Regions from separate parts of the Streptomyces anatolicus genome, predicted to be linked through region 2. Evidence: predicted binding sites of a transcription regulator. Region 2 holds the regulator's gene; each other region holds the start of a gene.
The links. The regulator HspR, encoded in region 2, represses chaperone genes until heat shock. The targets are predictions, from matches to a motif close to TTGAGNNNNNNNNNCTCAA.

Region 1 (3,272 bases), on a different contig from region 2:
GGCCGGGAAGTGCACGTGCACGCCCCGCTCCTTCAGGTCACCGACCGGCAGCTCCAGCTCGGCCCCGTGCGAGCGCAGGAACGACAGGGCGATCTGCGCCGACTCCTTCATCACGTCACCGAGCTGACCGGTGAGCGTCAGACCCGACGCGCCCGTCTCCGGGTCGGCGAGGGAGGCCTCCACGAAGAGCACGTCGCCGCCCGCCCCGGTGACCGCGAGCCCGGTGGCCACACCCGGCACCGCGGTGCGCCGCTCGGCCGGGTCCTGGGCCGACTCGGGCACGTGGTGCGGCCGCCCGATCAGGCCGCGCAGCTCCTCGTCGGTGACGGTGAACGGCAGCTCCCGCTCGCCCAGTTCGTGCTGGGCCGCGACCTTGCGCAGCAGCCGCGCCACGGACCGCTCCAGGTTGCGCACGCCCGCCTCGCGCGTGTACTCGCCCGCCAGCTTGCGCAGGGCGCTCTCGTCGAGGGTGACCTCGTCCTTCTCCAGCCCCGCCCGGTCCAGCTGGCGCGGGACCAGGTGGTCGCGGGCGATGACGATCTTCTCGTCCTCGGTGTAGCCGTCGAGCCGGACCAGCTCCATGCGGTCCAGCAGGGCCTCCGGGATGGCTTCGAGGACGTTCGCCGTCGCCAGGAAGACGACGTCGCTCAGGTCCAGCTCCACCTCCAGGTAGTGGTCCCGGAAGGTGTGGTTCTGCGCCGGGTCGAGGACTTCGAGGAGGGCGGCGGCCGGGTCGCCCCGGAAGTCCGAGCCCACCTTGTCGATCTCGTCCAGGAGCACCACCGGGTTCATCGACCCGGCCTCCTTGATGGCCCGCACGATCCGCCCGGGCAGCGCCCCCACGTACGTACGACGGTGTCCGCGGATCTCCGCCTCGTCGCGTACGCCGCCGAGCGCGACCCGCACGAACTTGCGGCCCATGGCGTGCGCGACGGACTCGCCGAGCGAGGTCTTGCCGACGCCGGGCGGGCCGACGAGGGCGAGCACGGCGCCGCCGCGGCGCCCGCCGATGACCCCGAGGCCGCGGTCGGAGCGGCGCTTGCGGACCGCGAGGTACTCGGTGATGCGCTCCTTCACGTCCTTGAGCCCGGCGTGCTCGGCGTCCAGGACCTCCCGGGCGCCCTTGATGTCGTACACGTCCTCCGTGTGCTCGTTCCAGGGCAGTTCGAGGACGGTGTCGAGCCAGGTCCTGATCCAGGAGCCCTCGGGCGACTGGTCGCTGGCGCGCTCCAGCTTGTCGACCTCCTTGAGGGCGGCCTCGCGGACCTTCTCGGGCAGGTCGGCGGCCTCGACGCGGGCGCGGTAGTCGTCGGACTCCTCGGCCGCGTCCTTGCTGTCACCGTTCAGCTCGCGCAGCTCCTTGCGTACGGCGTCCAGCTGGCGCCGCAGCAGGAACTCGCGCTGCTGCTTGTCCACGCCCTCCTGGACGTCCTTGGCGATGGTCTCGGCGACGTCCTGCTCGGCGAGGTGCTCGCGCAGCTGGGCGGTGGCGAGCCTGAGGCGGGCGACCGGGTCCTCGGTCTCCAGGAGTTCGATCTTCTGCTGGGTGGTGAGGAAGGGCGAGTAACCGGAGTTGTCGGCGAGCGCGGAGACGTCGTCGATCTGCGTCACGCGGTCGACGACCTGCCAGGCGCCGCGCTTCTTGAGCCAGCTGGTGGCGAGTGCCTTGTACTCCTTGACCAGCTCGGTCACGGCGCCGGGCAGCGGCTCGGGGACGGTGTCGTCGAGCTTCTGGCCCTCGACCCACAGGGCGGCGCCGGGCCCTGTCGTACCGGCACCGATGCGCACGCGGCTGCGGCCGCGGAGGAGGGCGCCGGGGTCGCCGTCGGAGAGCCGGCCGACCTGCTCGACGGTGCCGAGGACGCCGGTGGCGGCGTACGTCCCGTCGATGCGCGGAACAAGCAGCACCTTCGGCTTGCTGTCGCCCTCGGAACGGGCGGCGGCCTGCGCGGCCTCCACCGCGGCGCGCACCTCCGCGTCGGAGAGGTCGAACGGAACCACCATGCCGGGCAGGACCACCTCGTCGTCGAGCGGCAGCACAGGCAGAGTCAGCGAGGTGGACGAGGTGGACTCAGTAGCCATGATCTCCCTTTCGGCATTCAAGTTGAGCTGTACCGACTCAATGCTTATGAGCGCCGCAGTGTTCCCCCAAGCCTGTTCGCTCTGAGCGATCACCGGATCCGGCCACCAGCGTGGCCGGTTCCGGCCGTCGTCGCCCGGGGTGCGGGGGATGCCCTCTGTACGGATGGGCCCTCCGTGGGGACCGTGGGAGTCCCCCCACCCTCACGGAGGAGAGAGCCACCGTGGACACACCCGAGAACAGTGCGGGCCCCGCCGGAGACGTCGCCGGCCAGCTCATGGAGCTGGCCCTCGGGCACCTCTTGTCGGCGGCGCTGCGCACCGCGGCCCACTGCCGCGTCGCCGACCACCTGGCGCCGGGCCCCCGCACCGCCGAGGAGCTGGCGGAGCTGACCGACACGCACCCCGGGCACCTGCGCCGCGTCCTGCGCTACCTCGCCACGCGGGGCGTCTTCCGCGAGGACGAGACGGGCGCCTTCCACCTCACGCCGGCCGGGGAGGCGCTGCGCACGGACGTCCCGTACTCCCAGCGCGACGCGGTGCTGATGCTGACCGACCCGGTGTTCCGGCGGACCTCAGCGGGCCTGGAGGAGACGGTGCGTAAGGAGGGCCCCTCCTTCGAACGGGCCTTCGGGCAGCCGTTCTTCGCGTATCTGGCCGGGGACCCGGAGCTCCGGGAACTGTTCGACGCCGGCATGACCTCGCTCTCGGGGCCGGTCGACGCGGTCGTGGCCGGGACCTACCCCTTCCCCGAGCAGGGCACGGTGGTGGACGTCGGCGGCGGGCGCGGCGGCCTCCTGCGGGCGGTGCTGCGCGGACGGCCCGGCCTGAGCGGGGTCCTCTTCGACCAGACCCCGGCCGTCAGTACGCACGTCCTGAGCGGGGACGAGGCGGTGCGGGGCCGCTGGAGCGCCGAGTCGGGGGACTTCTTCACCAAGGTCCCCAAGGGCGGCGACCTGTACATCCTCAAGCACGTCCTGCACGACTGGCCGGACGAGGCCTGCATGCGGATCCTGCGCAACTGCCGGACGGCGATGGCGCCGGACGCCCGCCTCGTGATCGTCGAATCCGTGCTGCCCCCGGGGAACGACCCGCACCCCGGCAAGACGATGGACGTCGCGATGGCCGCGATCGTGGACGGTCAGGAGCGTACGGAGGCGGAGTTCGCCGCGCTGCTCTCGCGGGCGGGGTTC
Region 2 (3,272 bases):
GGCCGAGTATCAGAACTACCGCCGCAGGGTGGAGCGGGACAAGGTGGCGGTGAAGGAGATCGCCTCGGCGAACCTCCTCTCCGAACTCCTTCCGACCCTCGACGACATCGGCCGCGCCCGTGAACACGGCGAGCTGGTCGGCGGCTTCAAGTCGGTCGCCGAGGCGCTGGAGACGGTCGTCGCCAAGATGGGCCTCCAGCAGTTCGGCAAGGAGGGCGAGCCCTTCGACCCGACGATCCACGAGGCCCTGATGCACAGCTACGCACCGGACGTCACCGAGACGACGTGCGTCGCGATCCTGCAGCCGGGGTACCGCATCGGCGAGCGCACCATCCGCCCCGCGCGGGTGGCCGTCGCCGAGCCGCAGCCCGGCGCGCAGACCGTCAAGGGCGACGAGTCCTCCGACGGCTCCGAGGCGGCCACGGCTCCCGCGGAGGGTGCGGAAGGCTCGGACGAGAAGGAGACCGGTGGCCCGGACAAGGGCTGACGGCTACGAGATGAGTGAGGAGGGACGTCGAGGATGAGCACCAAGGACTTCATCGAGAAGGACTACTACAAGGTCCTCGGCGTCCCCAAGGACGCCACCGAGGCCGAGATCAAGAAGGCGTACCGGAAGCTCGCCCGCGAGAACCACCCGGACGCCAACACGGGCAACGTCAAGGCGGAGGAGCGCTTCAAGGAGATCTCCGAGGCGAACGACATCCTCGGGGACCCCAAGAAGCGCAAGGAGTACGACGAAGCGCGTGCTCTCTTCGGCAACGGCGGATTCCGGCAGGGTCCCGGAGGCGGCGGCGGTTCGTTCAACTTCGACCTGGGCGACCTCTTCGGAGGCGGCGCCCCGGGTGGCGGTGGAGCGGCCGGCGGCGGCTTCGGGGGCGGTCTCGGTGACGTCTTCGGGGGCCTGTTCAACCGCGGCGGCGCGGGTGCCGGTTCCGGCACGCGTACGCAGCCGAGGCGCGGCCAGGACATCGAGTCCGAGGTCACGCTGAGCTTCACGGAGGCGGTGGACGGCGCCACGGTGCCGCTGCGCATGTCCTCCCAGGCCGCCTGCAAGGCCTGCTCCGGCACCGGCGACAAGAACGGCACGCCGCGCGTGTGCCCGACCTGCGTCGGCACGGGCCAGGTCTCGCGGGGCGGCGGCGGCGGTTTCTCGCTGACCGACCCGTGCGTGGACTGCAAGGGCCGGGGCCTGATCGCCCAGGACCCGTGCGAGGTCTGCGCGGGATCGGGGCGCGCGAAGTCGTCCCGCACCATGCAGGTGCGGATCCCGGCAGGGGTGAGCGACGGCCAGCGGATCAGGCTCCGCGGCAAGGGCGCACCCGGCGAGCGGGGCGGCCCGGCCGGCGACCTCTACGTGGTGGTGCACGTCGACGCCCACCCGGTCTTCGGCCGCAAGGGCGACAACCTCACGGTCACGGTTCCGGTGACGTACCCCGAGGCGGCACTGGGCGGCGAGGTCAAGGTCCCGACCCTGGGCGGACCCGCCGTCACCCTGAAGCTGCCCGCGGGCACGCCCAACGGCCGTACGATGCGGGCCCGCGGCAAGGGCGCCCTCCGCAAGGACGGCACCCGGGGCGACCTGCTCGTGACGGTCGAGGTGACCGTGCCGACGTCGCTGAGCGACGGGGCGAGGGAAGCCCTGGAGTCCTACCGCGAGGCGACCGCGGGCGACGACCCGCGGGCAGAACTGTTCCAGGCCGCGAAGGGAGCATGAGATGGACGGCCGTCGTCGACAGTCCGGTTTCAGTAGGGCGTACCAACTCACCGACGAGACGCCGGTGTACGTCATCTCGGTGGCCGCACAGCTGAGCGGCCTCCACCCGCAGACCCTGCGTCAGTACGACCGTCTCGGCCTGGTCTCCCCGGACCGCACCGCGGGCCGCGGCCGCCGCTACTCCGCCCGCGACATCGAACTGCTGCGCACCGTGCAGCAGTTGTCGCAGGAGGAGGGCATCAACCTCGCCGGCATCAAGCGCATCATCGAGCTGGAGAACCAGGTCGCCGCGCTCCAGTCCCGTGTCGCGGAGCTGTCCGCGGCCGTGGAGGGAGCGGCCGCCGCCATCCAGCAGCGCGAGGCGGCGGTGCACGCCTCGTACCGCCGCGACCTGGTCCCGTACCAGGACGTGCAGCAGGCGAGCGCGCTGGTGGTGTGGCGTCCCAAGAGGGCGACGGAGTAGCTCGACGATCTCTGTGTGCGGCGCGCGTCGGGGCCGGGAGGTGGGAACCTCCCGGCCCCGGCGCGCGTTGCGTCTGACGACCTGAAGTGATTGTCGGTGCTGGGGGAAGTGGGTAGTTCGGCATGGCCATGGTGGGACTGTTCTGGATCGCCGAGGGGGACGTGTACGTGGGGGCGAAGCCGTCCGGCCTCGCCGCCGGGGTGCGCCTGACGCCGGAGGGCGTGGTGGCACTCGGCGACAAGCAGTCGGCGTTCTGGCCCTGGGAGGACGTCCACTCGCTGGCCATCGACGACGTCCCGGTGCGGTCCCTCAAGCGCGGGGTGGGCGTGGCCGTGGACCTGGTCCTGACGGTCGGCCTCGGCGGCGGGGACGAGGCGCCCACGATGACGGTCCGCGTGGGCGGCCCCGACGGCGCCGAGACGGAGCTGACGGCGTACACGGCGGCGGCGGTCGGCTACAGCGCCACGGAGTACGACCTCTCGCGGACCCTTCTCACCCGCCTCACCCAGGGCGCGGGCACCCTCCTGACGACGCTGACGGCGATGGCGGAGTGGGGGCGGCGGCACGAGGGCGGCTCGCCCCGGGCGGCCGGGCGGGAGGCGCTGCTGCGGGAGTGGCTTGCGGTGGCGGACGCTACTGAGCCCGGTCGAGGAGACCGGAGCGGCCGATGAGGTAGCCGAGCTGGGCGCGGCTCTCGCTGCCGAGGGTGGCGGCGAGTTTGGCGATGTGGACGCGGGCGGTGCGGATGTTCATGCCCAGGCGGTCGGCTATCTCGGCGTCGGTGTGGCCTTCGACGAGGAGGCCCGCTATGGCGCGCTGGCGGGGGGTGACGCCGCCCTCGGAGATCTGCGGGGCGGCCTGGGGCCACATGGGGGTGGCCAGGCGCCACAGGCGCCAGAAGGTGGTGGCGAAGTAGGCGACGAGGGCCGGGTGGCGCAGTTCCAGGGCGATGCTGCGGTCCTTGCTCGCCGGGATGAACGCCACGGTCCTGTCGAAGACGAAGAGGCGGTCGGTCACCTCGTCCAGGGTGCGGGCCTCGGCGTCGCCGTCGAGCTGTTCCAAGTAGGCGAGCACGGGCAGGGAATGGCGCGTTGT
Region 3 (3,272 bases), on a different contig from region 2:
GTTGCGGAAGTCCACCGTCCGCCCCTGCCCGTCGGTGAGGCGCCCGTCGTCGAGGACCTGGAGCAGGACGTCGAAGACCTCCGGGTGCGCCTTCTCGACCTCGTCGAGGAGTACGACGGAGTACGGGCGTCGCCGCACCGCCTCCGTCAGCTGGCCGCCCTCCTCGTAGCCGACGTACCCGGGGGGCGCGCCGACGAGGCGGGCGACGCTGTGCTTCTCGCCGTACTCGCTCATGTCGATGCGGACCATGGCCCGCTCGTCGTCGAAGAGGAAGTCCGCGAGGGCCTTGGCCAGCTCGGTCTTGCCGACGCCGGTGGGGCCGAGGAAGAGGAAGGAGCCGGTCGGCCGGTCGGGGTCGGCGATCCCGGCGCGGGTGCGGCGCACGGCGTCGGAGACGGCGCGTACGGCCTCGCCCTGCCCGATGAGCCGCTTGCCCAGCTCGTCCTCCATGCGCAGCAGCTTCTGCGTCTCGCCCTCCAGGAGGCGCCCGGCGGGGATGCCGGTCCAGGCTCCGACCACATCGGCGATGTCGTCCGGGCCGACCTCCTCCTTGACCATCGTGTCCTTGGACTGGACGGCCTCCTCCTCGGCCTCGGAGGCGGCTTCGAGGTCGCGCTCCAGCGTCGGGATCTCGCCGTAGAGCAGCTTGGACGCGGTGTCGAAGTCGCCGTCGCGCTGGGCGCGTTCGGCCTGGCCGCGCAGGTCGTCGAGCTTCTCCTTCAGCTCGCCGACGCGGTTGAGGGACTGCTTCTCCTTCTCCCAGCGTGCGGTGAGGCCGCGCAGCTCCTCCTCCTTGTCGGCGAGGTCGCGCCGCAGCTTCTCCAGGCGCTGCTTGCTGGCCGGATCCGTCTCCTTGCTGAGCGCCAGCTCCTCCATCTTGAGCCGGTCGACGGCGCGCTGGAGTTCGTCGATCTCGACGGGGGACGAGTCGATCTCCATGCGCAGCCGGGAGGCGGCCTCGTCGACGAGGTCGATGGCCTTGTCGGGCAGGAAGCGGGAGGTGATGTACCGGTCGGAGAGCGCGGCGGCCGCCACGAGCGCGCTGTCGGCGATCTGGACCTTGTGGTGGGCCTCGTACCGCCCCTTGAGGCCGCGGAGGATCGCGATCGAGTCCTCGACGGACGGCTCGGCGACGAGCACCTGCTGGAAGCGGCGCTCCAGGGCGGGGTCCTTCTCGATCCGCTCGCGGTACTCGTCGAGGGTGGTGGCGCCGACCATGCGCAGCTCGCCGCGGGCGAGCATGGGCTTGAGCATGTTGCCCGCGTCCATGGCGGAGTCGCCGCCCGCGCCCGCGCCGACGACGGTGTGCAGCTCGTCGATGAAGGTGATGATCTGCCCGTCGCTCTCCTTGATCTCGGAGAGGACGGTCTTCAGGCGCTCCTCGAACTCGCCGCGGTACTTCGCGCCCGCGACCATCGCGCCGAGATCGAGGGAGACGAGCCGCTTGTTCTTCAGCGACTCGGGGACGTCACCCTTGACGATCCGCTGGGCGAGGCCTTCCACGACGGCGGTCTTGCCGACGCCGGGCTCGCCGATGAGCACCGGATTGTTCTTCGTGCGCCGGGAGAGCACCTGGACGACCCGCCGGATCTCCTGGTCCCGCCCGATGACGGGGTCGAGGCGCCCTTCGCGGGCCGCGGCGGTGAAATCGGTGCCGAATTTCTCCAGCGCCTTGTACTGACCCTCGGGGTCGGGTGTGGTCACCCGGCGCCCTCCCCTTGTCGTCTCGAATGCCTTCAGGAGCTTCTTGTCGGTGGCCCCGTGCTTCGCCAGGGCCTCCCCGGCCTTGCCGCCCTTGGCGGCGATGCCGATGAGCAGGTGCTCGGTGGAGAGGTACTCGTCGCCCAGCTCCTTGGCGCGCCGGTCGGCGTCGGTGATGACGGCGAGCAGCTCGCGGTTGGGCTGCGGCGGCGCGACGGTGGAGCCGGTCACGCTGGGCAGCGCGGCGAGGATCCGCTCGGCGTCCGCGCGCACGGCCGCCTGGTCGGCCTCGACGGCGGCGAGGAGGTCGGTGATGTTCGCGCTCTCCTGCCGCCCCTCGCCCTCGAGCAGCGCGAGCAGCAGATGCGCGGGCGTCAGATCGGGGTGCCCGTCCTGTACGGCCCGGTCGCCTGCCGCGTTGATGGCGGCCCGGCTCCTGTTGGTCAGCTCTGCGTCCACGTGCGCGTGCCCTCCTTACGGCGTCAACGAGTGACTCTGAGTCCACCGGGGACTCTGACTAGCTCAACGTACACAAAGTTGAGTCTATTCCACTCAAGGAAACTTCGGGGAGGCGGGGCGGCTATGTTCCGTACCCATGAGCGCGAACCCCGCCACCGCACCCCGGGTGCCCCGGATAGACCCATGCGATCCACCGGAGCCCTACCTCGACTTCTGGCGCGAACGGCACCTGTGCACCCTGACCACACTGCGCCCGGACGGCACCCCGCACGTGGTCCCGGTCGGCGTGACGTACGACCCCGAGAGCGGCACCGCACGCGTGCTCGCACGCAAGACGAGCCGCAAGGTCGTCCACATCCTCGCGGCGACGGGCGTGGCGGACGGCCCCGGGGCGCGGGTGGCGGTCTGCCAGTTCGAGGGGCGGCGCTGGGCGACGCTGGAGGGGCACGCGACGATCCGCACGGAACCGGCGGAGATCGAGGCGGCGGAGGTGCGCTACGAGGCGCGCTACGGCCGGCGCCCCTCGCCCAACCCGGACCGGGTGCTCATCGAGATAGCGGTGACGCGGGCGCTGGGCAAGGCGTAGGCGCACGTAGGCGCACCCCTTGCACGCCCCACCCGCACACACCACAGCGGCGCCACCGTGTTCAGGTCCACGGTGGCGCCGCTGCTGGGGGAAGCGCCTGCGCGATTTACAACGACGGGGGAATCGCGTCAGGCACTGCGGGGGGTGGCTGTGATGCTGTCCGGGGCGTTCGACATCGCCCCGGGGTCCTGCTGCTCCTGCTCTCCGACGAGCTGGTGGTCGCGCCGGTCGAGATTGACGAAGACCATTCCGTACCGCACGGCACAGCGCACGGGCTGCGGCGCGCCTCGCGGCCGGCGGAGGCACCGGTAGGCCCGGATCTCCTCCTCGTCGTCCCGCGTGACGACGATCGGCTCACCGAGCAGGGTCACCATCAGCGAGTCGCCGCGATGGGGGATCGCGGTCACGAGATCGATGAAGTGCCAACCGGAGCGGTAGGCGGTGGCCATTTCTCGGCGGAAGGTGCGGTCGTCGGGGGGAGTACTCATGACCTGACCGCTCCCTTCGAGCCAGAATCCCAAATTAT

Region 1: the regulator HspR is predicted to act here: its motif matches at 2,105-2,123, upstream of lon (endopeptidase La).
Region 3: the regulator HspR is predicted to act here: its motif matches at 2,239-2,257, upstream of clpB (ATP-dependent chaperone ClpB).

Annotation. Positions count from the first base shown of each region.
Region 1 covers NZ_WMBF01000301.1:3,747-7,018, forward strand. The annotation lists gene lon (endopeptidase La) at 1-2,082, opposite strand, end outside; gene GKQ77_RS22870 (methyltransferase) at 2,358-3,272, shown strand, end outside; partial or broken gene GKQ77_RS22875 (rhomboid-like protein) at 3,221-3,272, opposite strand, start outside.
Region 2 covers NZ_WMBF01000167.1:9,699-12,970, forward strand. The annotation lists gene grpE (nucleotide exchange factor GrpE) at 1-487, shown strand, start outside; gene dnaJ (molecular chaperone DnaJ) at 521-1,714, shown strand; gene GKQ77_RS16880 (heat shock protein transcriptional repressor HspR) at 1,716-2,177, shown strand; gene GKQ77_RS16885 (hypothetical protein) at 2,300-2,848, shown strand; partial or broken gene GKQ77_RS16890 (helix-turn-helix transcriptional regulator) at 2,811-3,272, opposite strand, start outside.
Region 3 covers NZ_WMBF01000197.1:1,729-5,000, reverse strand. The annotation lists gene clpB (ATP-dependent chaperone ClpB) at 1-2,160, opposite strand, end outside; gene GKQ77_RS18550 (pyridoxamine 5'-phosphate oxidase family protein) at 2,297-2,746, shown strand; gene GKQ77_RS18545 (Rieske (2Fe-2S) protein) at 2,875-3,234, opposite strand.